4 regions of the Streptomyces sp. NPDC046925 genome follow, and region 2 is predicted to be linked to each of the others. Evidence: riboswitches for the same ligand, from Rfam matches in the RefSeq annotation. Region 2 holds a riboswitch; each other region holds the start of a gene.
What was found. Region 2 has a riboswitch for thiamine pyrophosphate ahead of thiM (hydroxyethylthiazole kinase). Riboswitches for the same ligand answer to the same signal wherever they lie in the genome.
Positions count from the first base shown of each region.

Region 1: it holds a riboswitch for thiamine pyrophosphate, as region 2 does, so the genes downstream of both, ABZ906_RS36060 (thiamine ABC transporter substrate-binding protein) here and thiM (hydroxyethylthiazole kinase) in region 2, are expected to answer to the same signal.
Region 3: it holds a riboswitch for thiamine pyrophosphate, as region 2 does, so the genes downstream of both, thiO (glycine oxidase ThiO) here and thiM (hydroxyethylthiazole kinase) in region 2, are expected to answer to the same signal.
Region 4: it holds a riboswitch for thiamine pyrophosphate, as region 2 does, so the genes downstream of both, thiC (phosphomethylpyrimidine synthase ThiC) here and thiM (hydroxyethylthiazole kinase) in region 2, are expected to answer to the same signal.

Region 1 covers NZ_JBEYWZ010000012.1:179,996-187,576, reverse strand. The annotation lists gene ABZ906_RS36075 (maleylpyruvate isomerase family mycothiol-dependent enzyme) at 230-1,036, opposite strand; gene ABZ906_RS36070 (ABC transporter ATP-binding protein) at 1,101-2,144, opposite strand; gene ABZ906_RS36065 (iron ABC transporter permease) at 2,144-3,829, opposite strand; gene ABZ906_RS36060 (thiamine ABC transporter substrate-binding protein) at 3,805-4,890, opposite strand; TPP riboswitch at 4,993-5,109, opposite strand; gene rlmN (23S rRNA (adenine(2503)-C(2))-methyltransferase RlmN) at 5,149-6,255, opposite strand; gene ABZ906_RS36050 (hypothetical protein) at 6,402-6,800, shown strand; gene ABZ906_RS36045 (DUF6233 domain-containing protein) at 6,870-7,202, shown strand; gene ABZ906_RS36040 (endonuclease/exonuclease/phosphatase family protein) at 7,233-7,581, opposite strand, start outside.
Region 2 covers NZ_JBEYWZ010000004.1:590,817-598,397, reverse strand. The annotation lists gene ABZ906_RS21225 (MFS transporter) at 1-1,361, opposite strand, end outside; gene ABZ906_RS21220 (MarR family transcriptional regulator) at 1,358-1,720, opposite strand; partial or broken gene ABZ906_RS21215 (N-acetyltransferase family protein) at 2,032-2,352, opposite strand; gene ABZ906_RS21210 (arsenate reductase ArsC) at 2,426-2,848, opposite strand; gene arsB (ACR3 family arsenite efflux transporter) at 2,841-3,938, opposite strand; gene ABZ906_RS21200 (metalloregulator ArsR/SmtB family transcription factor) at 3,935-4,342, opposite strand; gene ABZ906_RS21195 (ArsI/CadI family heavy metal resistance metalloenzyme) at 4,422-4,895, shown strand; TPP riboswitch at 5,248-5,373, shown strand; gene thiM (hydroxyethylthiazole kinase) at 5,367-6,200, shown strand; gene thiE (thiamine phosphate synthase) at 6,439-7,077, shown strand; gene thiD (bifunctional hydroxymethylpyrimidine kinase/phosphomethylpyrimidine kinase) at 7,074-7,581, shown strand, end outside.
Region 3 covers NZ_JBEYWZ010000003.1:400,600-408,180, forward strand. The annotation lists gene ABZ906_RS15030 (NAD(P)/FAD-dependent oxidoreductase) at 1-43, shown strand, start outside; gene ABZ906_RS15035 (hypothetical protein) at 80-985, opposite strand; gene metF (methylenetetrahydrofolate reductase [NAD(P)H]) at 1,031-1,951, opposite strand; gene thiE (thiamine phosphate synthase) at 2,041-2,700, opposite strand; gene ABZ906_RS15050 (Rv2175c family DNA-binding protein) at 2,786-3,151, opposite strand; gene ABZ906_RS15055 (FAD-dependent oxidoreductase) at 3,216-4,382, opposite strand; TPP riboswitch at 4,565-4,678, shown strand; gene thiO (glycine oxidase ThiO) at 4,676-5,866, shown strand; gene thiS (sulfur carrier protein ThiS) at 5,863-6,081, shown strand; gene ABZ906_RS15070 (thiazole synthase) at 6,088-6,882, shown strand; gene pknB (Stk1 family PASTA domain-containing Ser/Thr kinase) at 6,973-7,581, shown strand, end outside.
Region 4 covers NZ_JBEYWZ010000005.1:455,617-463,197, forward strand. The annotation lists gene ABZ906_RS23565 (SsgA family sporulation/cell division regulator) at 30-467, shown strand; gene ABZ906_RS23570 (YibE/F family protein) at 525-1,994, opposite strand; TPP riboswitch at 2,066-2,221, shown strand; gene thiC (phosphomethylpyrimidine synthase ThiC) at 2,214-3,995, shown strand; gene ABZ906_RS23580 (hypothetical protein) at 4,097-4,972, opposite strand; gene ABZ906_RS23585 (metallophosphoesterase) at 5,155-6,237, opposite strand; gene ABZ906_RS23590 (LacI family DNA-binding transcriptional regulator) at 6,490-7,581, opposite strand, start outside.

The DNA of each region.
Region 1 (7,581 bases), on a different contig from region 2:
CGGCGGGCGTCTCAGCCGCCCCGCCGGGCGTCTCAGCCCGTCCGGCGGGCGTCTCAGCCGCCCAGGCGGGCGTCTCAGCCGCCCCGCCGGGCGTCTCAGCCCGTCCGGCAGGCATTTCAGCCCGTCCGGCGTTTGAGGACGAACTCGGCGAAGCCGGTGATCGACGGCCACTCAAGGCCAGGGCCCCCGCGCCGAGCGGGTTTTCGGGAAGGGGCGGGGTTGGGGAAAATCACCCGAAGGACGCCCGCTCCAACCAGAACTCCAGCAACCCCCGCTCCCCCAAAACCTCAACGGCCCCGCCGTCCAACGACCGCCGCCGATAAAACGCAAGAAGCACCTCAGTAAGCGGCCCCCGAAGCGCAACGCTCGCCTTCTCATGCCCCCGCCGCCACACAAACCCATCCTCACGGAACTCGATGACCCACTCGGCATCAAGCCCCGCAGGCGCATCAGTCGCATGCAGATGGATACTCCGCCCCGCCCCCCGCAACTCCCCCGCACTGTCCCCGGGCTCGGTCCGCTGCACGAACCGCACGATCTCCAGCCACTCATCGATCGCATCGGCGGCGACATCCGGCGCGACCTCATAAGGGACACCCGCGGCAATCGCCGCATCCGCCCGGTGCACAGCCACCTCATGCGTCATGCGCCGCGCCCAGAACCCGGCGTTCTGCGGCTCCGCCCAGCTCCACACCGAGGTCTCGGCGCTCACGCCGGACAGCGTCTTCAGCGCAAGCTCGGCGGTCTCGGCCAGCCACGCGTCGAGCGCGGCGGGATCATCCCCCTCGGGCCCCTGGATGCCGGGCACGTCCTCCTCCGGTATGTCCCCCGTGGCCCGAGTGGCGACCAGCCGCTCCGCCCACCGCACGGCACCGCCCGTATGCCGGGCGAGGTACCCCAGCGTCCACTCGGGGCAGGTAGGCACGGTGGCCGAAAGATCGGCCCCGGCCAGGGTGGCCCGCAGCTGCCCCAACTGCTCGGCGATTTCGGCACAGTAGCGGTCGTACTCCAAGGAACCCGAACCCAAAGACGTCATGACGCGCACCCTAGGTCGACCACAACCCCTGGTCACCCGAGTTTCCGCGCCGCGCGGGACCATCTCATCGGCCCAGCACCACGACGTCCCCCGCATCGAACGCGACACCCACGCTCTCCCCCACGCCCGGAGCGTCCCGCAACGCACAGGCCGCCTCAAGCCGAGGCCCGCCCCGCGGCTCCAGATGGACGGCGACATGGGTGCCCCGGAAGGTGCGCGCCGTCACCACGCACGGCACCCCCTCGTCAGCGGGCACGAGCCGCACCCCGGCCGGCCGCACCAGCAACCGGCACGGCCCGTCCTGCGCGCCGTCCGGCACCGGAACCTTGCCCCAGACGGTGTCCGCCACCTCACCGACGACCGTCGCGTCGACGACGTTGTCGAAGCCCAGGAACCGCGCCACGAACTCGTCCGCGGGATGCCGCCAGACATCGAGCGGCGTACCGGACTGGGCGATCCGCCCGTCCCGCATCACCACGACCCGGTCCGCGAGCGCGAACGCCTCGCCCTGGTCGTGCGTGACCGCAAGCACGGTCGTACCCAACTCGTCGAACAGCTCACGGAGTTCGACGACAAGGCGCTCCCGCAGCGACCGGTCGAGCTGCCCGAGCGGCTCGTCGAGCATGAGCAGCCGCGGTCGTGGCGCGAGGGCACGCGCGAGTGCGACCCGCTGCTGCTCCCCGCCCGAGAGTGAGGCGACGGCCCGGCGCTGCGCCCCCGGCAGACCCACCAGGTCGAGCAACTCGGCCACCCGGTCGGCCTGTTCGCCCCGCGACACCCCGTGCATACGCAGCCCGAACGCGACATTGCCCGCCACGTCACGCTGCGGGAAGAGCTGATGGTCCTGGAACATCAGGCCGACCCCGCGCTTGTGCGCGGGCACACCCCGCTGATCACGGCCGTCGAGCAGCACCTGCCCGGCGTCGAGTTCCTGGAGCCCGGCGACCGCGCGCAGCAGGGTCGACTTGCCGCTGCCGCTGGGCCCGAGCACGCACACGATCTCGTGCCGCGCGACCTCGAGGCCGACCCCGTCCAGGACGGCCCGCGCCCCGAACCGCACGGTCGCGTCTGCCAGCGTCAGCAGCCCCGCACCCGTGTCCGCGCCCATCAGAACTCCCCGGTCGTGCGGTCGGTACGGAGCCGTTCGAGCAGCAGCAGGGACACCGCGCACACCACCATCAAGATCGTCGAAAGGGCCATCGCCTGGCCGTAGTTGAGCTCGCCCGCCCGCCCGAGGAGCCGTGCCACGGCGACGGGAAGCGTCGGGTTGTCCGGCCGCGCGATGAACACGGTCGCGCCGAACTCACCGAGCGACACGGCGAAGGCGAACCCGGCGGCGATGAGCAGCGCCCGCCGCACCATCGGCAGGTCGACCTCCCGCCACGCCCGCAGCGGCGACGCCCCGAGCACGGCCGCCGCCTCGCGCAGGCGTCCGTCCACCGCGCGCAGGACGGGCAGCATGGTGCGTACGACGAAGGGCACGCCCACCAAGGCCTGCGCGAGCGGCACCAGAATCCAGGTGGAGCGCAGGTCGAGCGGCGGCTTGTCCAGCGTGATCAGGAAGCCGAAGCCGACCGTCACCGCGGAGACGCCGAGCGGCAGCATCAGGAGCGCGTCGAAACCGCGCACCAGGCGACCGGCCTTCCGGGTGAGCGCCGCCGCCGCGAGCCCGCCGATCACCAGGGCGATGGCGGTGGCGGCGAGCGCGTACTGGAGCGAGTTCCAGACCGCTTCGATCGGCGGGACGAGGAAGGCTCCGCCCTCCGCCGACGTCAGCTCCCTGTAGTAGGTGAAGCCGTACCCGCCCGGGCCGCTCAGCGATCGCTCGATCAGCACTCCGAGCGGCAGCAGTATCAGTACGGCGATCGTGGCCATGACCCCGCCGAGGAGCGTCCACTGCCCCGCGCCCCTCGGTCGCCGCGCGACCGTGGCGGCGTCGACGAGCTTCAGCGCGGTCTCCCGTCTGCGCACGGTCCACGCGTGCACGGCGAGGATCAGGCCGACCGCCGCGAACTGCACGATCGTCAGGACGGCGGCCGTCGACAGGTCGAGGAGCTGGGCGGTCTGCCGGTAGATCTCGACTTCGAGGGTCGAGTACGCGGGTCCGCCGAGGATCTGTACGACGCCGAAGGAGGTGAACGTGAACAGGAAGACCATGAGGGACGCCGCGGCGACGGCGGGGCCGAGCGCGGGCAGCGTCACCGTCCGCCAGGCCGTCCACCGCGAGGCGCCGAGCATCCGGGCGGCCTCCTCCTGGCGCGGGTCGAGCTGAGCCCAGAGCCCGCCGACCGTCCGTACGACGACGGCGTAGTTGAAGAAGACGTGCGCGAGCAGGATCGCCCACACCGTGGTGTCGAGCCGCACGCCCCACATCTCGTCGAGCAGCCCGCCACGGCCGAGCAGCGCGAGGAACGCGGTGCCGACGACGACCGTCGGCAGCACGAACGGCACCGTGACGACCGCCCGCAGCACCTGCTTGCCCCTGAACTCGAAGCGCGCGAAGACGTACGCGCCGGGGAGCGCGATGAGCAGCGTGAGCGCGGTCGACGCGAGCGCCTGCCAGGTGGTGAACCACAGCACGTGCCGGACGTCGGACTGCGCCACGACGTCCGCGATCCGCCCGAACTGCCACTGGCCGCCCACCTTCAGGCCGCGCGCGACGATCGCGGCGACCGGGTAGGCGAAGAAGAGCGCGAAGAACGCGACGGGCACGGCCATGAGACCGAGCCGCGCCGCGCTCCCGCGCGAGAGCCCCTTACGGGGTCTGCTTACTTCAGTACGAGCGAGGTCCACGACTTGACCCACTGCTCGCGATTGTCGGCGATCTTCTTCGGAGCCATGGTCTGCGGATCGTCGACCTTCACCCCGTGCTCGGTGAACAGCTCGGGCAGCTCGGTGTTCTTCCGTACCGGGTTCACGAACATGTTCAGCGGCATGTCCTGCTGGAACTCGGCGCCGATCAGGAAGTCGAGCAGCGCCTTGCCGCCCTTCTCGTTCTTGGCGTTGCTGAGCAGACCCGCGTACTCGACCTGCCGGAAGCAGGTGCCGGTCGCGACGCCGGTCGGCGCCTCCTTGGGCTGCGGCTTGGCGTAGAGCACCTCGACGGGCGGGGACGAGGCGTAGGAGACGACGAGCGGGCGGTCGCCCTTGGCCTTCTTGCCACCGGCGGATCCGGAGAACTCTTCGTTGTAGGCCTGCTCCCAGCCGTCGACGACCTTGACGCCGTTGGCCTTGAGCTTCTTCCAGTAGCCCTGCCAGCCGTCGTCGCCGTACTGGGCGGCGGTGCCGAGGAGGAAGCCGAGGCCGGGCGAGGAGGTCGCGGCGTTCTCGGTCACGAGCAGGTTCTTGTAGGCGGGCTTGGCCAGGTCGGCGAAGGTCTTCGGCGGCGCGAGCTTCTTGTCGGCGAAGTACTTCTTGTCGTAGTTGACGCAAATGTCGCCGCTGTCGACGGGCGTGACGCGATGCTTGCCCTGATCGACGCGGAACTGCGAAAGGATCTGGTCCGAGCCCTTGGCCTCGTACGACTGGAAGAGGCCGTTGTCGAGCGCGCGCGAGAGCAGGGTGTTGTCGACGCCGAAGAAGACGTCGCCCTGGGGGTTGTCCTTCGACAGGATCGCCTTGTTCACGGCGGCTCCGGCGTCGCCGTCCTTGAGGACGTTGACCTTGTACCCGGAGCTCTTCTCGAACGCCTTCAGTACGTCCTTGGAGACGTTGAAGGAGTCATGGCTGACGAGCGTGACGCTCTTGGAGTCCGTCTCGCCGCCACTGCCCGACGAGCCGCCGCAGGCGGTGAGCGCGACGGCTCCGAGGCCGACCGCGACCGCGATGGCAGTGCTCTTCTTGATGCTGCTCACTGAGTTCAACTGAGTTCAATCCTCCTGGAGTGACCAGGAAGAGACGCGGCCCTGCCCGCGGACCAGGCCGGATCGGACCGGTTCGCGGGCAGGGCGCAACAGCTTGAGTGGTGTCCGAACTTCCTACCCGGAATGACCCGGGCAAGGTTCAGAGGGTCTGCGGCCAACCTGTCCTTGGTGCCGCACTCTCAGCGCTGTGGCGCTCCCCTGTCGGAATATGAAGATGTGTTCCGGCTGTGCAGTTGTGTTCAAGCCAGACTAACGCTCCGACGCGGCAAGCTGACCGCATGCCCCGTCGATCTCCTGACCTCGGGTGTCACGAACCGTGACGGGCACCCCGTGAGCGGCGATGGCGTCCACGAAGGCCTTTTCGTCCTCCGGCCGCGATGCCGTCCACTTCGAGCCCGGCGTCGGGTTCAGCGGGATCAGGTTCACGTGCACGGGCTTGTTCCTGAGCAGCCGCCCGAGCCGGTCACCGCGCCAGGCGTGGTCGTTGATGTCCCGGATCAGCGCGTACTCGATGGAGAGGCGGCGCCCGGACTTGGCCGCGTACGCCCAGCCCGCGTCGAGGACCTCACGCACGTTCCACCGCGTGTTGACGGGTACGAGGGTGTCGCGGAGCTCGTCGTCCGGCGCGTGCAGCGAGATGGCGAGCCGGCACTTGAAGCCCTCGTCGGCGAACCGGTGGATGGCGGGCACGAGCCCGACGGTCGAGACGGTGATGCCGCGCTGGGAGAGCCCCACGCCGTCCGGCTCGGGGTCGGTCAGCCTGCGGATGGCTCCGGTGACCCGGTTGTAGTTGGCGAGCGGCTCGCCCATCCCCATGAAGACGATGTTGGAGAGCCGGGCGGGCCCACCGGGAATCTCCCCGTCCCGGAGCGCGCGCATCCCATCAACAATCTGGTGCACGATCTCGGCGGTCGACAGATTCCGGTCGAGACCGGCCTGCCCCGTCGCACAGAACGGGCAGTTCATCCCGCACCCGGCCTGCGACGAGATGCACATCGTCACGCGGTCGGGATAGCGCATGAGCACGGACTCGACGAGCGTCCCGTCGAACAACCGCCACAGCGTCTTGCGCGTGGTGTCGTCGTCACAGCTGATGTGCCGCACCACGGACATCAGCTCGGGAAGCAGCGCCTCCTGCAGCTTCCCGCGCGACCCGGCGGGGATGTCGGTCCACTGCTCCGGGTCGTGCGCGTACCGCGCGAAGTAGTGCTGCGAGAGCTGCTTGGCGCGAAACGGTTTCTCGCCGACGGCGGCGACGGCTTCCTTGCGCTCGGCGGGCGTGAGGTCGGCGAGATGCCGCGGCGGCTTCTTGGCTCCACGGGGCGCGACAAAGGTAAGTTCTCCGGGTACAGGCATGGTCCATCCAGTGTCGCAGACATCCGGACCCTGACCGGGTCACCGCCTGCGGGTGAGGTCGTCGTGCGTTCTCGACGCCCGGCCCAGCGATCGCCCCCCTTGGAATTTCTATCGAAATAGATGACATGCCCGCTTAAGATCTGCGGATGCTCCTGAAGTGGACGGGTCTCGTCGCGCTGACTGCCTTCGTCGCCGCCGTGGTCAGCCTGGCCTGGGGGATAGCCGGGCTGATGGATGGCCCGCCCTGCCCGAACAGCCGCGGGTGCCCGGCCGTTCCGGACGCCGGCAGGCGCATGGCCGCAACGTTCATCGGCGGCTTCGCGCTCGCCCCCGGTTTTATGTACGCGGTTCGCAAGGAGGACTGGCACCCCCTTGTGGGACTACCGATCGGGGGCGTCATCGGTGCGGCCGTGATGCTGTCGACGGGGCAGACGCTCAGTTTCTGGCTGGTGGCTGCGCTGCTGATCGCGGCCACCAGCGGCACCGCGATCGGGCTGCGGATCGCGATCCGGTCCCTCACCGTGCAGCCGGCGCCTGTCGATTGACCGCGGGGCACGCAGCCACCCCCTCACCTTCTTCGAAGCCTCGCAGGCCAGCCCCTTAGACTCGAACATGTGAGCGACCTCCCGCCTGACCTGCCGCGTCTTCGCACCCTGCGGACCTGGCATGCCATGTGGGTTCAGCGGCTGGACGAGGCGATCGGGGTCGCCGAGCGGCGGGAGGCCGAGCGGGTTCGTGGTGAGCGGGCCCGGCCGCCCGTCCCCGAGTGGCTGGTCGAGCAGGGGCTCGACGGGCGCGCCCCGGTGTACGTGCACGTCGGCGGCTGCCACATGGCGGGCAAGCGGTCCCGCGGCGTCAGCAGGGACCAGGCGCGCCAAGCGCTGTACGAGCAGATCGACGCGTGCCCGCACTGCCGTCCCGACACCGAGCTCGGCGTACTGGAGTGAGCCACGAGGAGTGAGGCCACGAGGAGTGAGCTACGCCGGTCCCAGGTCGGCGTGCACCAAGTCGTGGTCCGAGTACTCGGTCAGGTGCACGCCATGCTCCAGCGAGACGAAGCCGCGCAGAAAGACGTAGTCGAACTTGCTCTGCCAGTCGGTGGTCGTCTCGCAGTCGCCGCTGCCCGTGGCCGAAGGGCCGCAGTCGGGGTCGGCGTCCGCGGCCAGGCCCCACATCCCGGTGAGCTCGGGGCTCTCCGGCACCGCGTTGAAGTCACCGAGCACGATCGTGCGGTCGTGCCGGGCGACCGCCTTCGCCAGTACGCCTGCCTGTTCCGTCCGGACCTCCGCCTGCTGCCGCTGGGCCAGGTGCGTGTTGAAGACCCGG
Region 2 (7,581 bases):
ATGCCGACCAGCGCCGCGGTGGTGTAGGCACGGTCGTCGGGGAAGAGGCGGCCGGGGCCGGTGCCCGCGGCCAAGATCAGGCCGCCGATGGCGCTACCCAGGGAGTAACCGACGCTGCGGACAACGTAGTTGAAGCTCATGGCGCTCGACGTCTCGCTCTTGGGCGTGACGGCCAGGATGACGCCGGGCATCGCGGCCGAGAAGCCGCCGACGCCGAAGCCCAGCACGCCCATCGCCACGAACAGTTCGGCCAGATCCGACCGGGCAGCCGCGAACAGGGCAAACCCGCCGCCGACCACGACGGCGCTGCCGGCCAGGAGCAGGGGATCAGCGATCCGCGTCCGTACCCGCGGCGTGAGCTTGCCGGCGACGAACCCAAGCACCGAGAACGGGACGAGGACAAGCCCGGCGACGAAGGTCGTCAGACCGAAGCCGTAGCCGGCGCCGTGCGGCGTCTGCGCGTACCGGGTGACGAGTGTGAGCAGGAGGTACATGCCGATCCCGCCGACGAACATGGCGAGGTTCGCCCCGGCGACCGCCGGGTGCCGCATCGCCCGCACATCGACCAGGGGCGTCGCGCTGCGCAGTTCGATGACGGCCCAGACGCCGAGCAGCAGCACCGCGACGACGGCGAGGCCCGCCGCCACGGCGAGGTGCCGGCTCCACAGGTTCCGTTCGCCGGCGAGGAACAGCACCAGGAGCAGCGCAGCGGCCAGGACGACCGCGCCTGCCACGTCCACGCGGGCCAAGCGGCCTTCGGGGGCTTGGGGCATCAAGCGCCACGCGATCAGCAGGGCGGCGGCGGTGGCGACCAAACCGAGGGCGTAGGCGGCCCGTACCCCGCCGAGTTCGGCGAGCAGTGCGGCCAGCGGGTAGCCGACGCCGGCCCCGATGATCGAGACCACCGAGACCAGGGCGATCACGGCCGCGCTGCGCTCCTCGGGGAGGTGGTCCCGGGCCACGCCCATCATCAGCGCCGTCAGGCCGAGCCCGACGCCCTGGGCCGCCCGGCCGGCCAGCAGCCACGCGAACGGCAGCGGCAGCACGGTGAGCGCGCTGCCGGCGACGACGACCGCCAGCGTGACGAGGATCGTGGCACGGCGGTGCGGGCCTGCACCGAGCCGGCCCAGGACCGGCGTGGCGATGGCGCCGCTGAGCAGCGCGACGGTCAGTGTCCACTGCGCGCTGTCGAGCGAGACGTGGAACGTGGTCGCCACGCTGGTGATGAGTGGCGTCCCGAGGCTGGCGACCGCGGCCACGACCAGAGCGATGAACATCAGGGCGGGGACCAGCAGCCGCGGCTCGGAACGCGCCACCGGTAACTCGTTCACCTCGGCTCCGCCTACCGGCTGTCCGGTCACTGCTTCGGCCCTTCGCGGTCCTGGCTTTCGAGTTCTGCCAGATGCTTCAGCGCGGGGAGGGCAGCCGTCAGCGCCTCGACCTCGTCGCCGGTGAGCTCGCCGATCAACTGCTCGAACGCGTCGACGCCCGCCTGGTGCCGCGTCCGGACATAGGAGGCGCCGGCCTCGGTCAGGCACACCAGCGTGACCCGTTTGTCGGACGCATCGCCGCGCCGCTCGACCAGGCCGGACTCCTCCATCACCCGGACCAGGGTGGTCATCGCGGGCTGGGTGACGCCCTCGACCGCGGCCAGGTCGGTGATGCGCCGCGGGCCGGTCCGATCCAGGGTGGCCAGCGTGGCGGCGGACGTCAGGCTCATGTCCCTGGGCAGGCGTCGCGCGGCTCTGGTGGCCAGACCGTAGAGGGCTGCCCCGATGGCGGCGGACGCGTCGGGAGCGGTGTTTTGACGACTCATTCGAGAAGCATAGCCTTTTTATATTCACAGCTTATGTAAATGGCGGACTGGCGCGGGCGGCACCGCCTGCTGCGGACCCTCGGCCATCGCGAGGCCGACGACAACTTCAGCTCCACCCCGGACGCCGAAAACGACAGACGTGCGTGGGTCTCGGCTCCGGCGGCGGCATCGACGTACTGCTTTCCGCTCGCCGCGTCGGCCAGGCACCTGCCGGGTCAGAGCGCGGGGCTTCGTCGTTCGATCATGACGACGTCTCTCCAGGTTCCGTGATGCTGGCCGATGCGTTCGCGGGTGCCTGTCTCGCGGAAGCAGAGCTTGCGGTGGAGGGCGAGGCTGGCGGTGTTCTCGGGGAAAATGCCGGGTTGGATCGTCCAGATGCCCGCCGTCTCCGTCGAGGTGATGGGAGCCGCGAGCAGGGCGGCGGCGATGCCCCGGCCACGGGCGTTGGGGTGGACGTACACGGAGTGCTCGACCACCCCGGCATACGTACACCGGTCGGAGACCGCGGATGCGGCGGTCCAGCCGAGCACGGCGCCGTCGCACCCGGGACGTTCGCATCGAACCGCTGCGGCCCGATCATGCCGACGACGTCCTAACGGTCTATGCCGGTCATGCGCGGGCCGTCGGTGCGATGTCGTCGATCAGGGCGCGGATGCGTTGTTCGATCTCGTCGCGGATGGGGCGGACGGCGTCGACGCCTTGGCCTGCCGGGTCGGGCAGTTGCCAGTCGAGGTAGCGCTTGCCCGGGAAGACGGGGCAGGTGTCGCCGCAGCCCATGGTGATCACGACGTCGGAGGCCTGGACGGCTTCCACGGTGAGGACCTTGGGCACCTGGGCGGAGATGTCGATGCCGACCTCGCCGAGGGCCTCGACCACGGCCGGGTTGACCGTGTCGGCCGGGGCGGATCCGGCGGACCGGACCCGGACGCGATTCCCGGCGAGGTGGGTGAGGAAGGCGGCCGCCATCTGTGAGCGCCCGGCGTTGTGGACGCAGACGAACAGCACCGACGGTTGCTGAGGGGTGTCAGGCATGGGTGGGCTCTTCCTGCGGTGCGGCGGCGGTTGGGGCGGTGAAGTAGCGGCGCGCGTACAAGGCCACGTAGACCAGGCCGATCAGGACGGGCACTTCGATGAGCGGGCCGACGACGCCGGCCAGGGCCTGCCCCGAGGAGGCGCCGAAGGTGGCGATGGCCACGGCGATGGCCAGCTCGAAGTTGTTACCCGCGGCGGTGAAGGCGAGCGTGGTGGTACGCGGGTAGTCGAGGCCGACGGCCTTGCCCAGCGCCATGGATCCGGCCCACATGAGAGCGAAGTAGACCAGCAGCGGCAGCGCGATGCGGACCACGTCCAGCGGCTGACTGGTGATGGCGTCGCCCTGGAGGGCGAAGAGGATGACGATGGTGAACAGCAGCCCGTACAGGGCGAACGGGCCGATGCGCGGGAGCAGTTTCGCCTCGTACCAGGCGCGGCCCCTGGTCTTCTCGCCGATGCGGCGGGTCAGGTATCCGGCCGCGAGCGGGATGCCGAGGAAGATCAGGACGCTGCGGGCGATCTCCCAGACGGGTACGTCGAGTCCGGTCTGTTCCAGGCCGAGCCAGCCGGGCAGCACCTGGAGGTAGAACCAGCCGAGCGCGGAGAACGCGATCACCTGGAACACCGAGTTGAGCGCGACGAGGACGGCAGCCGCTTCCCGGTGTCCGCAGGCGAGGTCGTTCCAGATGATGACCATGGCGATGCAGCGGGCCAGGCCGACGATGATCAGGCCGGTGCGGTACTCGGGCAGGTCCGGCAGGAACAGCCAGGCCAGGGCGAACATCAGGGCCGGGCCGATGATCCAGTTCAGCAGCAGCGAAGGCAGCAGCAGACGCCGGTCCCGGGTCACGGTGTCGAGCCGGTCGTAACGGACCTTGGCGAGCACCGGATACATCATCACGAGCAGGCCCAGCGCGATCGGCAGGGACACCCCGCTTACCGTCACGGCGGCCAGCGCGTCTCCCAGCCCCGGGACCAGGCGGCCCAGGCCGAGGCCGGCGGCCATCGCGGCGAGGATCCACACGGCCAGATAGCGGTCCAGGAACGACAGCCGCCCTGCCACGCCCTGTTCAGGTGCGGCAGCGCTCACGAGGCAGTACCGGCCGTCTCGCCGCGGTCGGGCAGCGGCGTGCCGGCGGGGCGGGTCAGGATGCCCGCGAGGCGGTCGGTCATCTCCGGCAGCAGCCAGTAGTAGACCCATGTGCCGCGCCGCTCGCAGTCGATCAGACCGGCCTGCCGCAGCAGCTTGAGGTGATGCGAGATGGTCGGCTGCGACAGGTCGAAGGCCGGGGTCAGGTCGCACACGCAGACCTCTCCGCCCGCCTGCGAAGCGATCATCGACAGCAGCCGCAGGCGCACCGGATCGCCGAGCGCCTTGAAGACTTTCGCCAGGTCGGCCGCCTGTTCCTCGTCCAGCGGGGTGGTCAGCAGCCCCGGGCAGCACGCGTCGGCCCCACTGGTCTGCCCCAACACCACAAGCTCTTGATTCGACATTCTTCTATGTTGACACCCTTCGATCCAGGGCGCAATGTTGCATCGACAGACATCGATACAAGCGAATGGGAGTGCCGCCATGTCCCGTGCTCAGCTCGCCCTGCGCGTCAGCGACCTCGAAGCGTCGATCACCTTCTACGCGAAGCTGTTCGGCACCGAACCGGCCAAGCGGCGTGAGGGATACGCCAACTTCGCCCTCACCGAGCCCCCGCTCAAGCTCGTCCTCATCGAGGGCGAGCCGGGGCAGGACACCCGCCTTGACCACCTCGGCGTCGAGGTCGAGTCCACCGCCCAGGTCACCGCGGCCACCGACCGCCTCAAGGACGCGGGACTGGCGACCTTCGAGGAGAACGACACCTCCTGCTGCTACGCCCTCCAGGACAAGGTCTGGGTCCACGGCCCCGGCCAGGAGCCCTGGGAGGTCTACGTGGTCAAGGCCGACGCCGACACCCTCGGCAAGAGCGCCCGGGCCGGCGCGAGCGGTGACACATGCTGCGCCAGCGAGCTCTCCGGGCAAGTTCCGGCCGCGACCAACTGCGCCTGCGGCGGCTAGCCCAGCGCACCGACTCTGCGGTGTCTCGCGGGGCACCGCGCAGCCATTCACCCCGACCATCCGTCAACAGCCCTGCGTCGAAACGGACTTCGTCCGGCAGGACCTCGAACTCGCCCCTCGCGGCTCGCACGCGCCACGCGTTCACGATCATGCACTACGCATGTGGCCAGTGACCGTCTGCGCACACGGCAGCGCGTGGAAAGGCGGCGCGCACTGTCGCAGCCGCGGAGGGCTGGGCGCCCGGCGGAGATCGCGCGCCTGAACGCGGAGTCCGGGCCCGGGCGCGTCGGGACGTGAGGACCCGAGTGCGCCCCAAGTGCGCACTCCCGTCCCCCAGGGATGTACATTGCGTGGTGACCACCGCGGGAGCTCGGGAGTAGCCGGGCTGAGAGGGCGGACGGGACTTGCTCCCCTTGCCGCCGACCGCATGAACCTGGACCGGGTAATGCCGGCGTAGGAAGGGTGCTGACGATGGACGCTGCCTCCATACCTGCCCATAACGGCCCTGCTGTTTCCCGTGCTGCCGTGGCGGACGTGATCGCGTCTGTGCGGAGCTCCGCGCCCCTTGTGCACTGCCTGACCAACGTCGTGGTGTCGCAGTTCACCGCGAACGTGCTGCTCGCGGCGGGGGCCGCCCCCGCGATGGTGCACAGCGCGCAGGAGGCCGGAGCACTGGCCCGGGTGGCCGGGGGCGTCCTGGTCAACCTGGGTACGGTCACGTCCGTGACGGCCGAGGCGATGCGCGTCGCGGTCAAGGAAGCGGCCGGGGCCGGACGCCCGTGGGTGCTCGACCCGGTGGCGGTCGGTCCGCTGCCCTGCCGCACCGACCTCGCGCGCGAACTCCTGGAGAGCGCACCTCCGGCGGTCATTCGCGGCAATGCTTCCGAGATCCTGGCGCTGGACAGCGGCGGCACGGGCGGGCGCGGCGTGGACAGTACGGATGCCCCCGAGGCGGCGCTGGACGCGGCCATCGCGCTGGGCCGGCGCTACGGCTGCGCGGTCGCCGTGAGCGGCCCGGAGGACGTCCTGACCGACGGGACGCGCGTGGTGCGTGTGGCCAACGGGCACCCGCTGCTGCAACGGGTGACAGGAACCGGCTGCTCACTGGGCGCCCTGGTGGCTGCCTGCACGGCCGTCACCGGCGACGCGCTGCTGGCCGCCACTGCCGCGTCGGGTCTGCTCGCCGTGGCCGCGGAGATCGCCGCCACTGGCTCGGCGGGACCCGGCACGTTCGCGGTCGCGCTGATCGATGCGCTGTACGAGCTCAGCCCGGACCGGCTCGCCCGGGATCTCAACCTGCGCTGAGCGCAGGGGTGTTGAGCGGTTCTACGGTGAGCGGCCGGCCCGGACGCCACCTGCTGAACAGCCTCCGCCCGTCCTGGGGTCCGCCCCCCCCACCCGCCGTCTGATAGTTCCTGCGGACACACACCCGTATCCCTGCGGACAGCTCACGGTTCCTGCGCGTCAGGGCCCTGCCTTTCCCTGCACCTCCCGATGCGTTTCCCGCGCCCTTCCCCGGCCGGGTAACCCCAAGGAGCAACCCATGCGACCACCGCTTGACCTGTCCCTGTATCTCGTCACCGACACCCGGCTCTGCGGCGAGCGCGGTGTCGCGGCCACCGTGGCCGCCGCCGTCAAGGGCGGTGTGACCGCTGTCCAGTTGCGCGATCCGGACGCGGACGCCCGCACGCTGTGCGCGCTCGGGCGGACGATCCAGGCCGAACTCGCGGGCACCGGTGTCCCCTTGATCGTCAATGATCGTCTGGATGTGGCGGTCCGGTTGGGCGCGGACGGCGTCCACCTGGGGCAGCGGGACCTCTCCCCCATGAGCGCCCGGCGCCGGCTCGGACCCCGTGCCTACATCGGCCTGTCCGTCAGCCGTCCCGAACAGCTGGCGCACGTACCGGATGCCGTCGACCACCTCGGTGTCGGTCCGGTGTTCGAGCAGTCCACCAAGCCGGACGCGGACGCCCCGCTCGGTCTGGGCGGCCTGGCCGAGATCGTCCGGGCCAGCGCGCTGCCGTGCGTGGCCATCGGCGGGATCGGCGTGTCCCGGGCCGCCGCGGTCCGGGCAAGCGGTGCGGCCGGGATCGCTGTCGTCAGCGCGGTCTGCGGACAGCCCGACCCCGAGGCCGCAGCCCGTTCCCTCGTCCGCATCCCACGACAGGAGATCCCCGCGTGACCAGCCCGCCCATCGCCCTCACCATCGCCGCCAGCGACCCCTCCGGCGGCGCCGGCATCCAGGCCGACCTGAAGGCGTTCTCCGCCAACGGGGCCTACGGAACAGCAGTTCTGACCGCCCTGACCGCGCAGAACACCCGGGGCGTCACCGGAATCCATGCCGTGCCTCCGGCGTTCGTCACCGAGCAGCTCGACACGCTGTTCGCCGATGTCCGGGTGGACGCCGTCAAGATCGGCATGCTGGCCGACGCCGCGATCGCCGCAGCCGTCGCGGATGCCCTGGAGCGCCACCGTCCCCCGTACGTCGTCCTGGACCCCGTCATGGTCTCGACCAGCGGTCACCGCCTCCTGGAGGCCGATGCGGTGAGCGTGCTGCGCGAGCGTCTCGTGCCTCTCGCCGACCTCATCACCCCCAACCTCCCCGAGGCCGGCGACCTCCTCGGCACCGCCGCCGCCAAGAACCGCGCCGACGCCGTCGAGCAGGCCCGCGCACTCCTCCGCGCCG
Region 3 (7,581 bases), on a different contig from region 2:
CGGGCTGATCGTGGAGGGACCGGAGTTCCGGGGCTCGCAGTGAGGGGCGCGCGGTGAACGGACCCGCGGGCCCCCGGCCTCAGTAGCGGTACTGCTCGTTGTAGCCCGCGTCGTAGCCGTTCCCCTGGGTCTGCTCGCCCTGGTAGGGGTAGGGCTGCTCCGGCGGGAGTTCACCGCCGTACTGGCCGTACTGTCCGTACGGGTCCTCGGCGCTGCGCTGCTGCGGCACCCAGACCCCGCCGGGCGGGGTGTCGTTGTACGTCCCCGCCCCCGTGCCGTACGGATCGGCGGCGCCGTAGGACGCGTACTGCTGCTGGTCGCCGTAGGTGTCGTAGCTGGGCTGCCCGCCGTAGGTCTGCGTCCCGATGTACGGGTCGGAGTACGCGGCGTACTGCTGCTGGCCCGTCTCGCCGTACGCGTACGGCTGCTGGGGGTCATAGCCCGCCGCCGCGTACGTGTCGTAGCCGTAGGCGTTCTCCTGCTGACCGGACTGCTGGCCCGACTGCTGCGCCGACTGCTGCTGTGCGTACGCGTCGTCGCTGTAGACGCCGTACTGGCCGGTGTCGTCGGGCATCGGCTCCGGCGCGTAGACCCCGCCGCCGGGAGGGGTCTCGGGCGGCGGCCCGGCCGGGCCCGCCGACTCGTACTCCAGGTCGGAGACCTGGAGCGTCGGCTCCTGAGCGGCCTCGCCGCCCCGCTGCGTCGTCTTGCGGCGCTTGCTCAGACCGGGCTGGCCGCCGAGCGCCCAGCCGGTCGAGAAGCCGCGGCGGAACGACAGTGTCACGTACGTCTGTCCCGTGGCGAAGGCGATCGCGCCGATCCCGATGACCACCACCGAGGGCAGCAGCACGCCGATGACCACGCCGAGGAAGCCGCCGAAGGCGAGGAGCCGCCAGCGCAGCCGCGCCTTGTACTGCAACAGCACTTCGCCGAGCAGCCACAGCGCGACGCATCCGAACGCGATGTAGAGGACCGTCCAGCCCATGTACGCCCCTCTCCCCGCGGCCGCCGCCCTCCGGGGTACGGCCGGTCAGGCCTGCGGGTGATGCAGGCCCAGATTTTCGTAGATTTCCAGAGTCGCCGTGGAGTTGTTGAGCGTGATGAAGTGCAGCCCCGGGACACCCTCGGCCAGCAACCGCGCGCAGAACTCCGTCGCGAACTCGATGCCAATGGAGCGTACAGCCGCCGGATCGTCTTTGGCTGTGAGGATGCGCTCTTTGAGCTCCGGCGGGAAGGACGCGTTGCTGAGCTGGGGCAGCCGTTCGAGCATGCGCACGTTCGTGACCGGCATGATCTCCGGAATGATCGGTGTCGAGCAGCCCGCGGCCTCGACCCGGTCACGAAGGCGCAGATACTCCTCCGGATAGAAGAACATCTGTGTGATCGCGTAGTCGGCGCCCGCCCGGCACTTGTCGACGAAGTGCCGGACGTCGATGTCCCAGTCCTCCGAGCGCGGGTGCATCGCGGGGAAGGCCGCGACGCCGACGCAGAAGTCGCCCGACTCCTTGATCAGCCGGACGAGTTCAGCGGCGTACGTCAGGCCCTCGGGGTGCTTGACCCAGTCGGCGAGCGGGTCGCCGGGCGGGTCGCCGCGGACCGCGAGCATGTTCCTGATGCCGGCGTCCGCGTACTGCCCGATGATGTTGCGCAGCTCGGCCACGGAGTGGTCGACCGCCGTCAGATGGGCGACCGGCGTGAGCGTCGAGTCGGCGACGATCTGCTCCGTCTCCTTGACCGTGCCCGCCCGCGTCGAGCCGCCCGCTCCGTACGTCACGGAGACGAAGCTGGGGGCCACCGCCTCGACCCGGCGCAGGGCGTTCCACAGGTTCCGCTCGCCCTTCGGGGTTTTCGGCGCCGAGAACTCGAAGGAGTACGTCGTCTCGCCGGTCGCGAGCATGTCACGCACGGTGCGTGCGCGATCTGATCTGGTGGAAGGTGTGCCTAGGGCCATACGGGCAGGTTAGCGACGGGCCACCGCTACCGGCCAATCCCCGTCCACCCTGCGGACAGCCTCCGCGAAGGTTGGCCGAAGATCGACGATCAGGCCGTACGCAGCCGCTTTGCGAAGTCGGCCGCCGCGGCCGCCGGATCGTCCGCCTCGGTGATGGCCCGCACGACGACGACGCGGCGGGCGCCCGCTTCGAGCACCTCGTCGAGATTGCCGGCGTCGATGCCGCCGATGGCGAACCAGGGGCGGTCAGTGCCGAGGGAATCGAGAGAAGCCGCGTACCGGACGAGGTCGAGTCCGGGGGCGTACCGGCCCGGCTTGGTGGGGGTGGGCCAGCAGGGGCCCGTGCAGAAGTAGTCCACGCCGTCCTGCGTCGCCGCGGTGGCGGCCTCGGCTTCGGCGTGCGTGGACCGGCCGATGAGTACGTCGTCGCCGAGGATGCGGCGGGCCGCGGGCACGGGCAGGTCGCCCTGGCCCAGGTGCAGCACGTCGGCGCCGATGGCGTGCGCGACGTCCGCGCGGTCGTTCACCGCGAGGAGCTTGCCGTGCCTGCGGGCGGCGTCGGCGAAGACCTGGAGGTGTTCGAGCTCCTCGGCCGCCTCCATGCCCTTGTCCCGCAGCTGCACGATGTCGACGCCGCCGCCGAGGACGGCGTCCAGGAACTCGGGGAGGTCTCCCTGGCGCTTGCGGGCGTCCACACACAGGTAGAGGCGGGCGTCGGCGAGCTGCTCGCGGGCAGGCTTGGTGGCCATGTGTGGGTCCCCCCGGTCGTCGGCGGCCTACGGGCCGTGTGCCCCGGAGGACACACGGCCCGTACGCAACGGTTTTCCGTGTCGGTCAGACGGCGAGCGCCTGTGCGCGGCGCTTCACCTCCGTCCCGCGATTCTCGCTCAGGGCCTGCGCGGGGGTGCCGGGCAGGGTCGGGTCGGGAGTGAAGAGCCACTCCAGCATCTCTTCGTCGGTGAAGCCGTCGTCCCTCAGGAGCGTCAAGGTGCCGGTGAGGCCCTTGACGATCTTCTCGCCGTCGATGAAGGCGGCCGGCACCGCGAGCGCGCGGTTCTCACCACGGCGTACGGCGATCAGCTGGCCCTCCTTGACCAGCTGGCGCACACGCGTCACCTCGACGTCCAGCATTTCTGCGATGTCGGGAAGGTGCAGCCACTCGGGGACGAGAGCATCGGTCTTTGCGTCAATCTCGGTCACGGGGACAAGCCTAGCTCCGGGCACCGACAGCGGCCGGGCAGCCGCCCCCTCGGATACGCAAGCCCTACGGCAGCACGGCCTTCTTCAGCGGTACCGCGGGGTCCGCCACCAGGCCGGGATCGAGGCGTGCGCCCGCCTCGATCAGCTTGCGGCCCTGCGCCAGGTCCCTGGGGCGGCCCACCGCGAGAACGGCCGCAAGGGCGCCCCCGCGCAGCCAGCACACGCTCCAGGCCGCGCCCGACGGATCGCCGCGCCACACCAGCTCGTCGTCGGCGGTGTGATGACCGGCGAACTGGACGAAGCGGCCGAACTGCTCGGACCAGAAGTACGGCACGGGGTCGTACGCCGACGGTGTCTCGCCGATGATGTTCGCCGCCACCGTGCGCGGGCCCTGCAGGGCGTTGTCCCAGTGGTGGACGAGAAGGCGCTCGCCATACCTTCCCGAAGGGAAGGAGGAGCAGTCGCCGACCGCGTACACATCGGGTTCCGACGTCCGCAGGTGGTCGTCGGCGACGATCTCGCGGTGGGCGCCCAGGGTGATGCCGGAGTCCGCGAGCCAGTCCGTGGCGGGGCGTGCGCCGATGCCGACGACGACCGCGTCCGCGGGCAGCCGGGTGCCGTCGGCGAGCAGGACGCTGCCGGGCTCGACGCGGTCCACGCGCGCGTGGACGCGCAGTTCGGCCCCGGAGTCGGCGTACCAGGACGTCATCGGCGCCGCGACCTCCTCGGGCAGGGCCCCCGCGAGCGGCCGCCCGGCGGCTTCGACGACGGTGACCGAGCAGCCGGCCTCACGCGCGGCGGTCGCGAACTCGGCGCCGATCCAGCCCGCGCCGACGACGACGATGCGGTGCTGCCCGGCGAGCACGGGCCGCAGCCGCTCGGCGTCGTCGAGGGTGCGCAGCAGATGGACGCCCGGCACTCCGGACGTACCGGGCAGCAGGACCGGCTCGGCGCCGGTGGCGATGACCAGGGTGTCGTAGGGCACCGGGCCCGAGGCGGTGTCCAGCGCGTGGTCCGCCGGGCGCATACCCGTGACCCGGTGGCCCAGGCTCAGCTCGATGCCCAGGGCCTCGAAGTCGATGTCGAAGGCGGAGCCCTCCGCCTTGCCGAGCAGCACGGCCTTGGACAGCGGCGGCCTGTCGTACGGCTGGTGGGGTTCCGCGCCGATCAGGGTGACCGCACCGGCGAATCCCTGCTCGCGCAGGGCCACGGCGGTCTGCACCCCGGCCATCCCCGCGCCGACGATGACCACGCGCCGTTCGTCCTGCCTCTGCTGCTCGCTCACCCGATCACTGTAGGACGGTGGGGCGGAAGCATCTCAGGGCCCGGCGAGGAGATCTCTGACACAACGTCACGGTCCGTGAGCGCACAGCCGCCCTACTGCGCCGGGGCGCCAAAGGCTAAGGTTGCCGTGCAGACACTCGCGGGAGCCCGGACGCACCGGGCTGAGAGGGAGGCTGGAACGGCCTCCGACCGTACGAACCTGATCCGGGTCATGCCGGCGAAGGGAGGGGCTGGACGCCCATGCATTCACCCACAGCACCCCAAAAGACGACCGACGTCCTGGTCGTGGGGGGCGGCATCATCGGCCTGGTCACGGCCTGGCGGGCGGCCCAGCTCGGCATGTCCGCCGCGGTCGTCGACCCCGAACCGGGCGGCGGCGCGGCGCAGGTAGCCGCGGGCATGCTGGCCGCCGTCACCGAGCTGCACTACGGGGAGCAGACGCTCCTCGGCCTCAATCTGGCCTCCGCGCAGCGCTATCCGGAGTTCGCGGCCGAGCTCGCCGAGGCGAGCGGCCGGGATCTGGGCTACCGCGCGTGCGGCACGCTCGCCGTCGCGCTCGACTCGGACGACCGCGCCCACCTGCGTGAGCTGCACGCCCTCCAGGAGCGCTCCGGGCTCACGTCGGAGTGGCTGAGCGGGCGCGAGTGCCGCCGCCTGGAGCCGATGCTCGCGCCCGGCGTGCGGGGCGGCCTGCGCGTCGACGGCGATCACCAGGTCGACCCGCGCAGGCTCGCCGCCGCACTCCTGGTGGCCTGCGAGCGGGCGGGCGTGGTCTTCCACCGCGTGTGGGCGGAGCGCCTTGCGGTCGCGGCGGACCGGGCCACCGGAGTCGTCCTCGCCGACGGCACCGCCCTGGAGGCCGGTCAGACCGTGCTCGCCGGGGGCAGTCTCAGCGGGCGTCTGGCCGGGGTCCCCGAGGGCGTCCTGCCGTCCGTGCGCCCCGTGAAGGGGCAGGTGCTGCGGCTGGCCGTGCCGCAGCGGTACGCGCCGTTCCTGAGCCGCACCGTGCGCGCCGTCGTGCGCGGCAGCAGCGTCTACCTGGTGCCCCGCGAGAACGGCGAACTCGTCGTGGGCGCGACCACCGAGGAGCTCGGCTGGGACACGACGGTCACCGCGGGCGGCGTGTACGAGCTGCTCCGGGACGCCCACGAACTCGTACCGGGCATCACGGAACTGCCGCTGACCGAGACCCGCGCGGGCCTGCGCCCCGGCTCCCCCGACAACGCGCCGATGCTGGGCCCGACCGCGCTCCCCGGCCTCCAGCTGGCCACCGGCCACTACCGCAACGGCGTGCTTCTGACGCCCGTCACCGGCGACGTGATGGCGCACGCCCTGACCACCGGTGAACTGCCCGACGAGGCGCGGGGATTCACCCCGCTGCGCTTCGCCGACGCCTCCCTCACGCAGCGCTTCATGGAGCAGCCCGCATGACTCTCCCAGCCGTTACAGCCGTCTCCGTCAACGGAGAAGCACGCGATGTGGCCGCGGGCACCACGCTCGAAGCCCTCGTGGCCACCCTCACCGCGGCCCCCTCCGGGGTCGCCGCCGCCCTCAACGAAACGGTCGTACCGCGCACGCGGTGGGCCGCAACGCCGCTCGCCGACGGGGACCGCGTCGAGGTCCTCACCGCCGTCCAAGGAGGCTGAACCGACATGGCAGACGACCCCTTCGTCATCGGCGGGCTCACCCTTTCCTCGCGCCTGATCATGGGTACGGGCGGTGCGCCGAGCCTGGACATCCTCGAACGCTCCCTCGTCGCCTCCGGCACGGAGCTGACGACGGTCGCGATGCGCCGCCTGGATCCCGGCGTGCAGGGCTCCGTGCTCTCCGTCCTCGACCGGCTCGGCATCCGCGTCCTGCCGAACACGGCGGGCTGCTTCACCGCGGGCGAGGCGGTCCTGACCGCCCGGCTCGCACGGGAGGCGCTCGGCACCGATCTGGTGAAGCTCGAGGTCATCGCGGACGAGCGCACGCTGCTCCCCGACCCGATCGAGCTCATCGACGCCGCGGAGACCCTGGTCGACGACGGTTTCACGGTCCTGCCGTACACGAACGACGATCCGGTGCTCGCCCGGAAGCTGGAGGACGCGGGCTGTGCGGCGATCATGCCGCTCGGCTCCCCCATCGGCTCCGGGCTCGGCATCCGCAACCCGCACAACTTCCAGCTGATCGTCGAGCGCGCGGGCGTGCCGGTGATCCTGGACGCGGGGGCGGGCACGGCGTCCGACGCGGCGCTCGCGATGGAGCTGGGGTGCGCGGGTGTGATGCTCGCCTCCGCCGTTACACGGGCGCAGGAGCCGGTCCTCATGGCCGAGGCCATGCGGCACGGCGTCGAGGCGGGGCGGCTCGCGCACCGGGCCGGGCGGATTCCCCGGAGGCACTTCGCCGAGGCTTCTTCGCCCGTGGAGGGGATGGCCCGGCTCGATCCGGAGCGGCCCGCCTTCTGATCTCCGGCGCCTGTCACAGCTCGGCTGCAGTCGGGGCCCGGGCCTCCCCGGGCGGGCATCGGTGTCAGCGGTGGCTCGTAGAATCCCCCCGTGGACACGACCCTTCAGGACCCGCTCGTCGGGCAGGTGCTCGACGGCCGCTATCGCGTGGACGGGCGGATCGCGGTCGGCGGGATGGCCACGGTCTACCGGGCCGTGGACACCCGCCTCGACCGCGTGCTCGCGCTCAAGGTGATGCACCCGACGCTGGCCGCCGACGTCTCGTTCGTCGACCGCTTCATCCGCGAGGCGAAGTCGATCGCCCGGCTCTCCCACCCGAACGTGGTGGGGGTGTACGACCAGGGCGCCGACGGGGCGTACGTCTATCTGGCGATGGAGTACGTGGCCGGGTGCACCCTGCGTGACGTGCTCCGCGAGCGCGGCGCCCTCCAGCCGCGCGCGGCCCTCGACATCCTGGAGCCGGTCCTCGCCGCGCTCGGCGCCGCGCACCGCGCGGGGTTCGTGCACCGCGACATGAAGCCGGAGAACGTCCTCATAGGGGACGACGGCCGGGTGAAGGTCGCCGACTTCGGTCTCGTGCGGGCCGTGGACACCGTCACGAACACGACCGGCACGATCCTGGGCACCGTCTCCTATCTCGCCCCCGAGCAGATAGAGCACGGCACGGCCGACACGCGCGTGGACGTGTACGCCAGCGGT
Region 4 (7,581 bases), on a different contig from region 2:
TCGAGCTTCAGCGACGGGGTAGGCGGGCGATGCGAGAGTCGGTCCAGGCAGAGGTCATGATGAGCTTCCTCGTCTCAGAGGAGTTGTCGTTTCGCATCCCGGTGGAGCTGCGTTACGAGGCCGGCGATCCGTACGCCGTCCGGTTCACCTTCCACCTCCCCGGCGACGCACCCGTGACCTGGGCCTTCGGCCGTGAGCTGCTGGTCGACGGGATGGGCGAGGCGTGCGGTGAGGGGGATGTGCACATCGCGCCCACCGATCCCGAACTGCTCGACGAGGTGCACATCAGGCTTCAGGTCGGTGCGGACCAGGCGCTGTTCCGGGTGGGGATCCCGCCGCTGCTCGCCTTCCTGGACCGTACGGACAAGTTGGTGCCGCTCGGGCAGGAGCGGGCGCTCGCGGACTTCGAGACGCATCTGGACGAAGCGCTGGACCGGATCCTCGCCGAGGAGCAGAGCGCGGGTTGACGCCGGGAGCCGGGTGAAGCCGTACGGCAGATTGGGGCATTTTGTGGCATCGGGGGCTCAGGCCTTGCGACGCCGGCCCTTTCCGCCACGGGTCTGCTTGGGAGCAGGGGCGGCGCCGTTTCCCGTCCGGCCCGCGCCGCTTCCCGGCCGACCCGCACCGCTTCCCGGTCGACCCGCACCGCTTCCCGGTCGACCCGCACCGCTTCCTGCCCGGATCGCGCCGCCTTCCGACCGACCCGCGCCGCTTCCCGTCCGGTCCGCGGAGACCACCAGGGCCGCGAGCGCGGTCGTGACCGGCACCGAAGCGACCAGGCCGATCGAACCGACCAGCGTGCGCACGATCTCCTCGGCCACCAGCTCGCTGTTGGCCACCGTGCCCACGCTGCTCTGCGCGATCGAGAAGAGCAGCAGGAGGGGCAGCGCCGCGCCCGCGTAGGCCAGGACGAGGGTGTTGACGACCGAGGCGATGTGATCGCGGCCGATGCGGATGGCCGCGCCGTACAGCCGGCGCCAGCCCATCGTGGGGTTGGCCTGGTGCAGTTCCCAGACGGCGGACGTCTGGGTCACCGTCACGTCGTCGAGCACGCCGAGCGAGCCGATGATGACCCCCGCGAGCAGCAGACCGCTCATGTCGATGGACGGGTACAGGCCGTGGATCAGGCCGGTGTTGTCGTCCGTGTTGCCGCTCAGGGACGCCCAGCCGATGAAGAGCGAGCCGAGCAGCCCGATGAGGAGCAGGGAGATCAGGGTGCCGAGTACGGCGACCGACGTACGGGCCGTGAGGCCGTGGCACAGATAGAGCGCGATCAGCATGATGGCGCTGGCCCCGATCACCGCCACGACCAGCGGGTTCGAGCCCTGGAGGATCGCGGGCAGGATGAAGAACGTGAGGACCAGGAAGCTCAAAGCCAGGGCGACCAGGGCCATGACGCCGCGCATCCGTCCCACCACGACGACGGCGAGCGCGAAGATCCCGGCGAGCAGCGCCATGGGGAACTTCCGGTTCACGTCGGTGACCGAGTACTGCAGTTCCTCGGGAGCCGTGGGTTCGTAGGCGACCACCACCTCCTGTCCCTGGCGCAACTGCCGCGGTGAGTCGGGCTGGACGATCTCGGTGAACGTGCGGCCCGTGTCCTTGCCGCTCGTCACCTCGATCGTCGCCTTCTTGCAGACGCCCTTCGAGCGGGATTCCGCGGACTGCCCCTCCGCGGTGGAGGTGTCGCCGTTGGGCGGCGTCTGGGAGGCGTTGACGTCCTTGCAGGGGAGCTCCTGCACCTTCGTCACGTCGGCCGACTGGGTCTGGCGGTCGAAGCCGACTCCGGTGCGCTCATGGTCCGGTGCGCCACCCGGCCAGAACACCGCGAGCCCCACGACGACCGCCGTGGCGAAAGGAATCAGCACGGCCGCGATGACCTTGCGCAGATGCTTGGAGACGGGCGCCGCCGGACCGTGGCTGTGGGAGTGCCCATGCGGGTCCGGAGGCGTGTTCGGGACGGGCGGCTGGGACGGCGGCTCTGTGGTGGTCACTGCCCGATCATCGCAAGAACGGAGAGGGCCCTCTGTTCAGCGCGCCCGATATGACGCTAGCGTGGAGCCACCTTTGCAAACGCGGGAGCTCGGAGCACCGGGCTGAGAGGGCGCTGAACTCCGTACGAAGCGGCACGAAAAGTGCACGATCCGTACGGAATCCGCTGCGTCGACCGCCGAACCTGTTACCGGGTAATGCCGGCGTAGGGAGTAGGTCTCATGACCACATCGGACGCACGCACGCCTGCCTCGACGCAGAACCAGAGCATCGAGGTCGGGAAGTCCATCGGATGGCACAAGGCGTATGTCGAGGGCTCGCGCCCCGATCTGCGGGTGCCGGTCCGGCAGGTGCACCTCACCAACGGCAAGGCCGTGACCCTGTACGACACTTCGGGTCCGTACACCGACGAGTCCATCGACACCGACGTCCGCAGGGGCCTGGCACCCCTCCGCGAAAACTGGATCATCGCCCGCGGCGACACCGAGGAGTACACGGGCCGTCCGCCCCGCCCCGAGGACGACGGCATCAAGCACACCTCGCCGCGCGGCGGCCTGAAGAACCTCGACGCGGTCTTCCCCGGCCGCCCGCGCCAGCCGCGCAGGGGCCGCGGAGGCCAGGCGGTGACGCAGCTCGCGTACGCCCGCCGCGGCGAGATCACACCCGAGATGGAGTTCATCGGGATCCGCGAGAACCTCGATCCCGAGGTCGTGCGCGCGGAGGTCGCCGCGGGCCGCGCGGTCATCCCCGCCAACGTCAACCACCCGGAGATCGAGCCGATGATCATCGGCAAGAAGTTCCTGGTGAAGGTGAACGCCAACATCGGGAACTCCGCGGTGACCTCCTCCATCGAGGAGGAGGTGGACAAGATGACCTGGGCGACCAAGTGGGGCGCCGACACGGTCATGGACCTCTCCACCGGGCGCAACATCCACACCACCCGCGAGTGGGTCCTGCGCAACTCCCCCGTCCCCATCGGCACCGTGCCGCTCTACCAGGCCCTGGAGAAGGTCGACGGCCAGGCCGAGGCGCTGACCTGGGAGATCTACAAGGACACGGTCATCGAGCAGGCCGAGCAGGGCGTGGACTACATGACGGTGCACGCGGGCGTGCGCCTTCCGTACGTCCCGCTCACCGCCAACCGCAAGACGGGCATCGTCTCGCGCGGCGGCTCGATCATGGCCGCATGGTGCCTCGCGCACCACAAGGAGAGCTTCCTCTACGAGAACTTCGAGGAGCTCTGCGAGATCCTCGCGTCGTACGACGTGACGTACTCGCTCGGCGACGGCCTGCGCCCCGGTTCGATCGCGGACGCCAACGACGAGGCGCAGTTCGCCGAGTTGCGCACTCTCGGGGAACTCAACACGATCGCCAAGCGTCACAATGTACAGACGATGATCGAGGGCCCGGGCCACGTCCCGATGCACAAGATCAAGGAGAACATCGACCTTCAGCAGGAGATCTGCGAGGAGGCGCCGTTCTACACGCTCGGCCCGCTGACCACCGACATCGCGCCCGCGTACGACCACATCACCTCCGGCATCGGCGCCGCGATGATCGGCTGGTGGGGCACGGCCATGCTCTGCTACGTCACGCCCAAGGAGCACCTGGGCCTGCCCAACCGCGACGACGTGAAGACCGGCGTCATCACGTACAAGATCGCTGCCCACGCGGCGGATCTCGCCAAGGGGCATCCGGGCGCGCAGGACTGGGACGACGCGCTCTCGGACGCGCGCTTCGAATTCCGCTGGGAGGACCAGTTCAACCTGGCCCTCGACCCGGTCACGGCACGGGAGTTCCATGACGAGACGCTGCCGGCGGAGCCCGCGAAGACGGCGCACTTCTGCTCGATGTGCGGGCCGAAGTTCTGCAGCATGAAGATCTCGCACGACATCCGGCGTGAGCACGGCGGCACGCAGGAGGAGATCGCGGCGGGCATGGACCAGAAGTCCAAGGAGTTCGCGGCAGCCGGAAACCGCGTGTACCTGCCGATCGCCGACTGAGCGGCGTACGGCACCGCGTTATGGCAATGCGTTACGGCACGGCGCTTCGGGCGGACGGTCATCGCCGCCCGCCCGAAGCCGCGTCGCGTACCACTTCGGTACTACTCCGGCTTGTGTTCGGGACCGCCGAAGTCCGGGCTCGAGAAGTCCGGGCTCGAGTAGCTCGGGCGCGCTCCCGTCGTCTGCCCGCCGCCCGGGCTGCTGAACCCCGGCCTGTGATAGCCGAGGTGAGGCATCCGGCTGTGCGGATCCCCGGCCGGTGTGCGGGCCGCGTGAGCCGCTCCCGGATCCGCGAGCGCCTCCCGCAGGAACGGCAGGACGCCGCGCTCCAGGAGTGCCTTGCCCCAGGCTTCCCTGGCGCGGACCACCTCCTCGTTCTGATCGCCGTACGAACCGGCCTGGAGCGAGGTGGAGCCATTGCGCAGCGCGGTCAGGAGCAGACCGACCGCGGCGACCAGGATGCCGCCCGCGGTGAGCGCGCCGAACAGCCATCCCGCGGTGAGCAGGGTGTCCGCGAAGGCGGGCTCGGGGGTGAGCATCTTCAGGATGTAGCCGACGAGCAGGAAGATCGCGGCGGCCGCCCCGGCGAGAAGGGGCGCGAGCACCGCGACGACGGCGACGGCTCCGGCCCCCGAAGCCTGAACGGTGACCTCCCCCATCGTCGTGGCGATGCCGAGCCCGCCGGAACCGGCTTCCGCCGTGCCCTCGGTGCTCCGCTCACGGATCGGTGATGCGGCAGATCCGCCTTCGCGCAGTTCTTCGCGGACCTTCACGTAGTGCGTGTACTCGGTCGTTGCGGCGGCAGTGATCAGCGCAGTGGCGTTCAGCGCCATGGTGCGCAGCTGCTCCGGATTGAGCCGCTCGCCCAGTGCGGCTAGATCAGGACGGTTCGGTGCGGTGCGCAGCGCCTCATCGAGGATCCGCTCGTACTCGGGGCGGTCCTCATTGAGCAGTTGTGGAGCGCTGTTCATGTGCATCCCCCGATGCTCCGTAGGGCTTGGGAGCTCGCATGGCTGCGAGCCGTCGGGCAGAAACGGAGGGGAGCCTGCTACGGATAAGCCGATGGTAGAGCCGTGACGGCACGCGGTGACAGGGGGTTTCCAGAATTGGGCCCCCTGGCCCGCGTGATCGTGTAGAGGAGCGCCTGCCCAGCGAACGCTCAGTTATCCAGGGGCAGTTGGCAGACCAGCAGTTTTCCGGCCATGGTCACGCCGCCGTCCATGGCGATGGCCAGTCCGCCTGCGTAGATGTGCGGGCCCTCGATTACGGGACCGCCGCCGTCGGAGTCATCCTCCGAGCCGACATCGCCGAGCAGATACGGGATGGGGCTGTGGCCATGCACGATGCGGTGGCCGCCGTACATGTCGAGGAGTTCGCGTACGGCACCGGGGCCCGACTCGTCGCGGAAGGCGAAGCGCTTGGTGAACTTCCTGAAGAGGTCCCAGCACTCGTCGGCGTCGTTGCGGGTGAGGGTCTCGCGGACCGTGTCGTTCACGGCCTCGATCGAGTCGCCGTAATCCAGATAGGCGGTCGTGTCGGAGTGCATCAGGAGATGCCCGTCCTCCGACTCGATCGCGTCGAGGCGCGCCATCCACTGCAGGTGGTGGTCCTCCAGACGCTCCATGTCGGTCTTCTGGCCGCCGTTCAGGAGCCAGGCTGCCTGGAAGGTGGCCGTGCCCGCGCCCGAGTTGACCGGGGTGTCGCCGAACCGCTTCGCGCCGAGAAGGAGCAGCTCGTGGTTGCCCATCAGGGCCTTGCAGTAGCCGCCCGCGGCGGCCGCCTGCGCGGACAGGCGCATCACGAGGTCGATGACGCCGATGCCGTCCGGGCCGCGGTCGGTGAAGTCGCCGAGGAACCACAGGCGTGCGTTGCCCGCGGACCAGTCGCCGTCGCCGTCGATGAGGTTCTGCTCGTGGAGCGCCGCGAGCAGCTCGTCCAGATAGCCGTGCACATCGCCCACGACGAACAGCGGACCGTGTTCGTCGGTCGGCGCCTGCGGAGGCTCCGGCATGGGCTGCACCTCCACTTGCACGGTGTCCCCGCGATTGATGATCGGCAGGTCGCGCTGGGTCGGGGTGTAGCCCTCGTCCGGCACTCCGGCGACCTCCACGGGGGCGCCCGGAGCCGCCACGCCCGCCGGGTCCCCCTGGACCGGCCCGGCCTCATGGACGTACGCCGGAACGCGGAAGTCGCGCAACGTCGCCGTCCGCACATCGGGTCCCTGACCGGCCCCCTGAGTCATCGACCCCTCCACCACCATTACGCCGCATCTACACCGAGATCGGACTGCCTGGTCGCAGCGGCCCGCGGTGTCGTCCGCCCATCATAGGAATGCGGCTCGCGCTGTGTGGTGCACCAGGGGTGGTGAATCAGTGCTGAACCCCTGTTCACCGAGGTTTTCTCCCGAATTGGGTAGGGGTTTCCCCCCGGGTCACGACCGGGCAGTGCCGGGCACTGCCCGGTTGACGGGGGTTCTCCCCGCCGAACGGACCGCTCAACCCGGTCCGGGCGAGCGGGGTGGGCTGACCGTCGTACGCGGCGGACGTCGCTCGGACGAGGTGCGCACGATCAGCTCCGTCGGTATCACCTGCTCGACGGGACGGCCCGAATCCAGCCCTTCGATGGCGTCGATGAGCAGCTGGACGACGGCCGTGCCGATGCGGCGCGGTTTGAGCGAGAGCGTGGTGATGGGCGGTTCGGTGGTGGCGTAGACGGTGGACTCGCTGCAGCACACGAGCAGCAGGTCGTCCGGGACGCGCAGGCCGTAGCGGCGGGCGGCGGCGAGCAGGTCGGTGCCGTTGGGGTCGAAGAGGCCGTATACGGCGTCGGGGCGGTCGGGTCTGGCGAGCAGCCGGTCGGCCGCTACGGCGCCGGCGCACGGGTCGTGGGCGGGGTAGGACTCGTAGACGGGGTCCTGGCCGACGCGCTCGCACCAGCGCAGGTAGGCGGTCGTGGACAGATGGGTGTACGTGTCCGTGGTGGTCCCGGTGAGCAGTCCGATGCGGCGGGCTCCGGCCGCCGCGAGGTGGTCGAGGATCTCCAGGACCGCCGCCTCGTGGTCGTTGTCGACCCAGGCGGTGACCGGCAGAGACCCGGCCGGACGGCCGTCGGACACCACGGGAAGGCCCTGGCGCACGAGCTCGCTGACGACGGGGTCGTGGTCGGACGGATCGACGACGACGGTGCCGTCGAGCGCTACGTTCGACCACACGTCGACGGGGCTGCGCCGGGAGGTGGCGGGAAGGATGACAAGGGCGTAGCCGCGGGCCAGCGCGGCCGAGGTCGCGGCTCTGGCCATCTCCGCGAAGTACGCGAATTCGGTGAAGGTGAAAGGTTCATCCCCGTACGTCGTCACGGTCAGGCCGATGAGGCCCGACTTGCCGGTACGGAGCGTTCGGGCCGCCGCGGAAGGGCGATAGCCCAGCCGTTCGGCGACCTCGCGGACGTGGCGTCGGGTGGCGTCCGGGAGCCGGCCCTTGCCGTTGAGTGCGTCGGAGACAGTCGTGATGGAGACACCGGCGGCGGCGGCGACGTCTCTGATGCCCGCTCGGCTCTGCCGGTTGCCCCGGCGGGCGGTCTCCGCTCG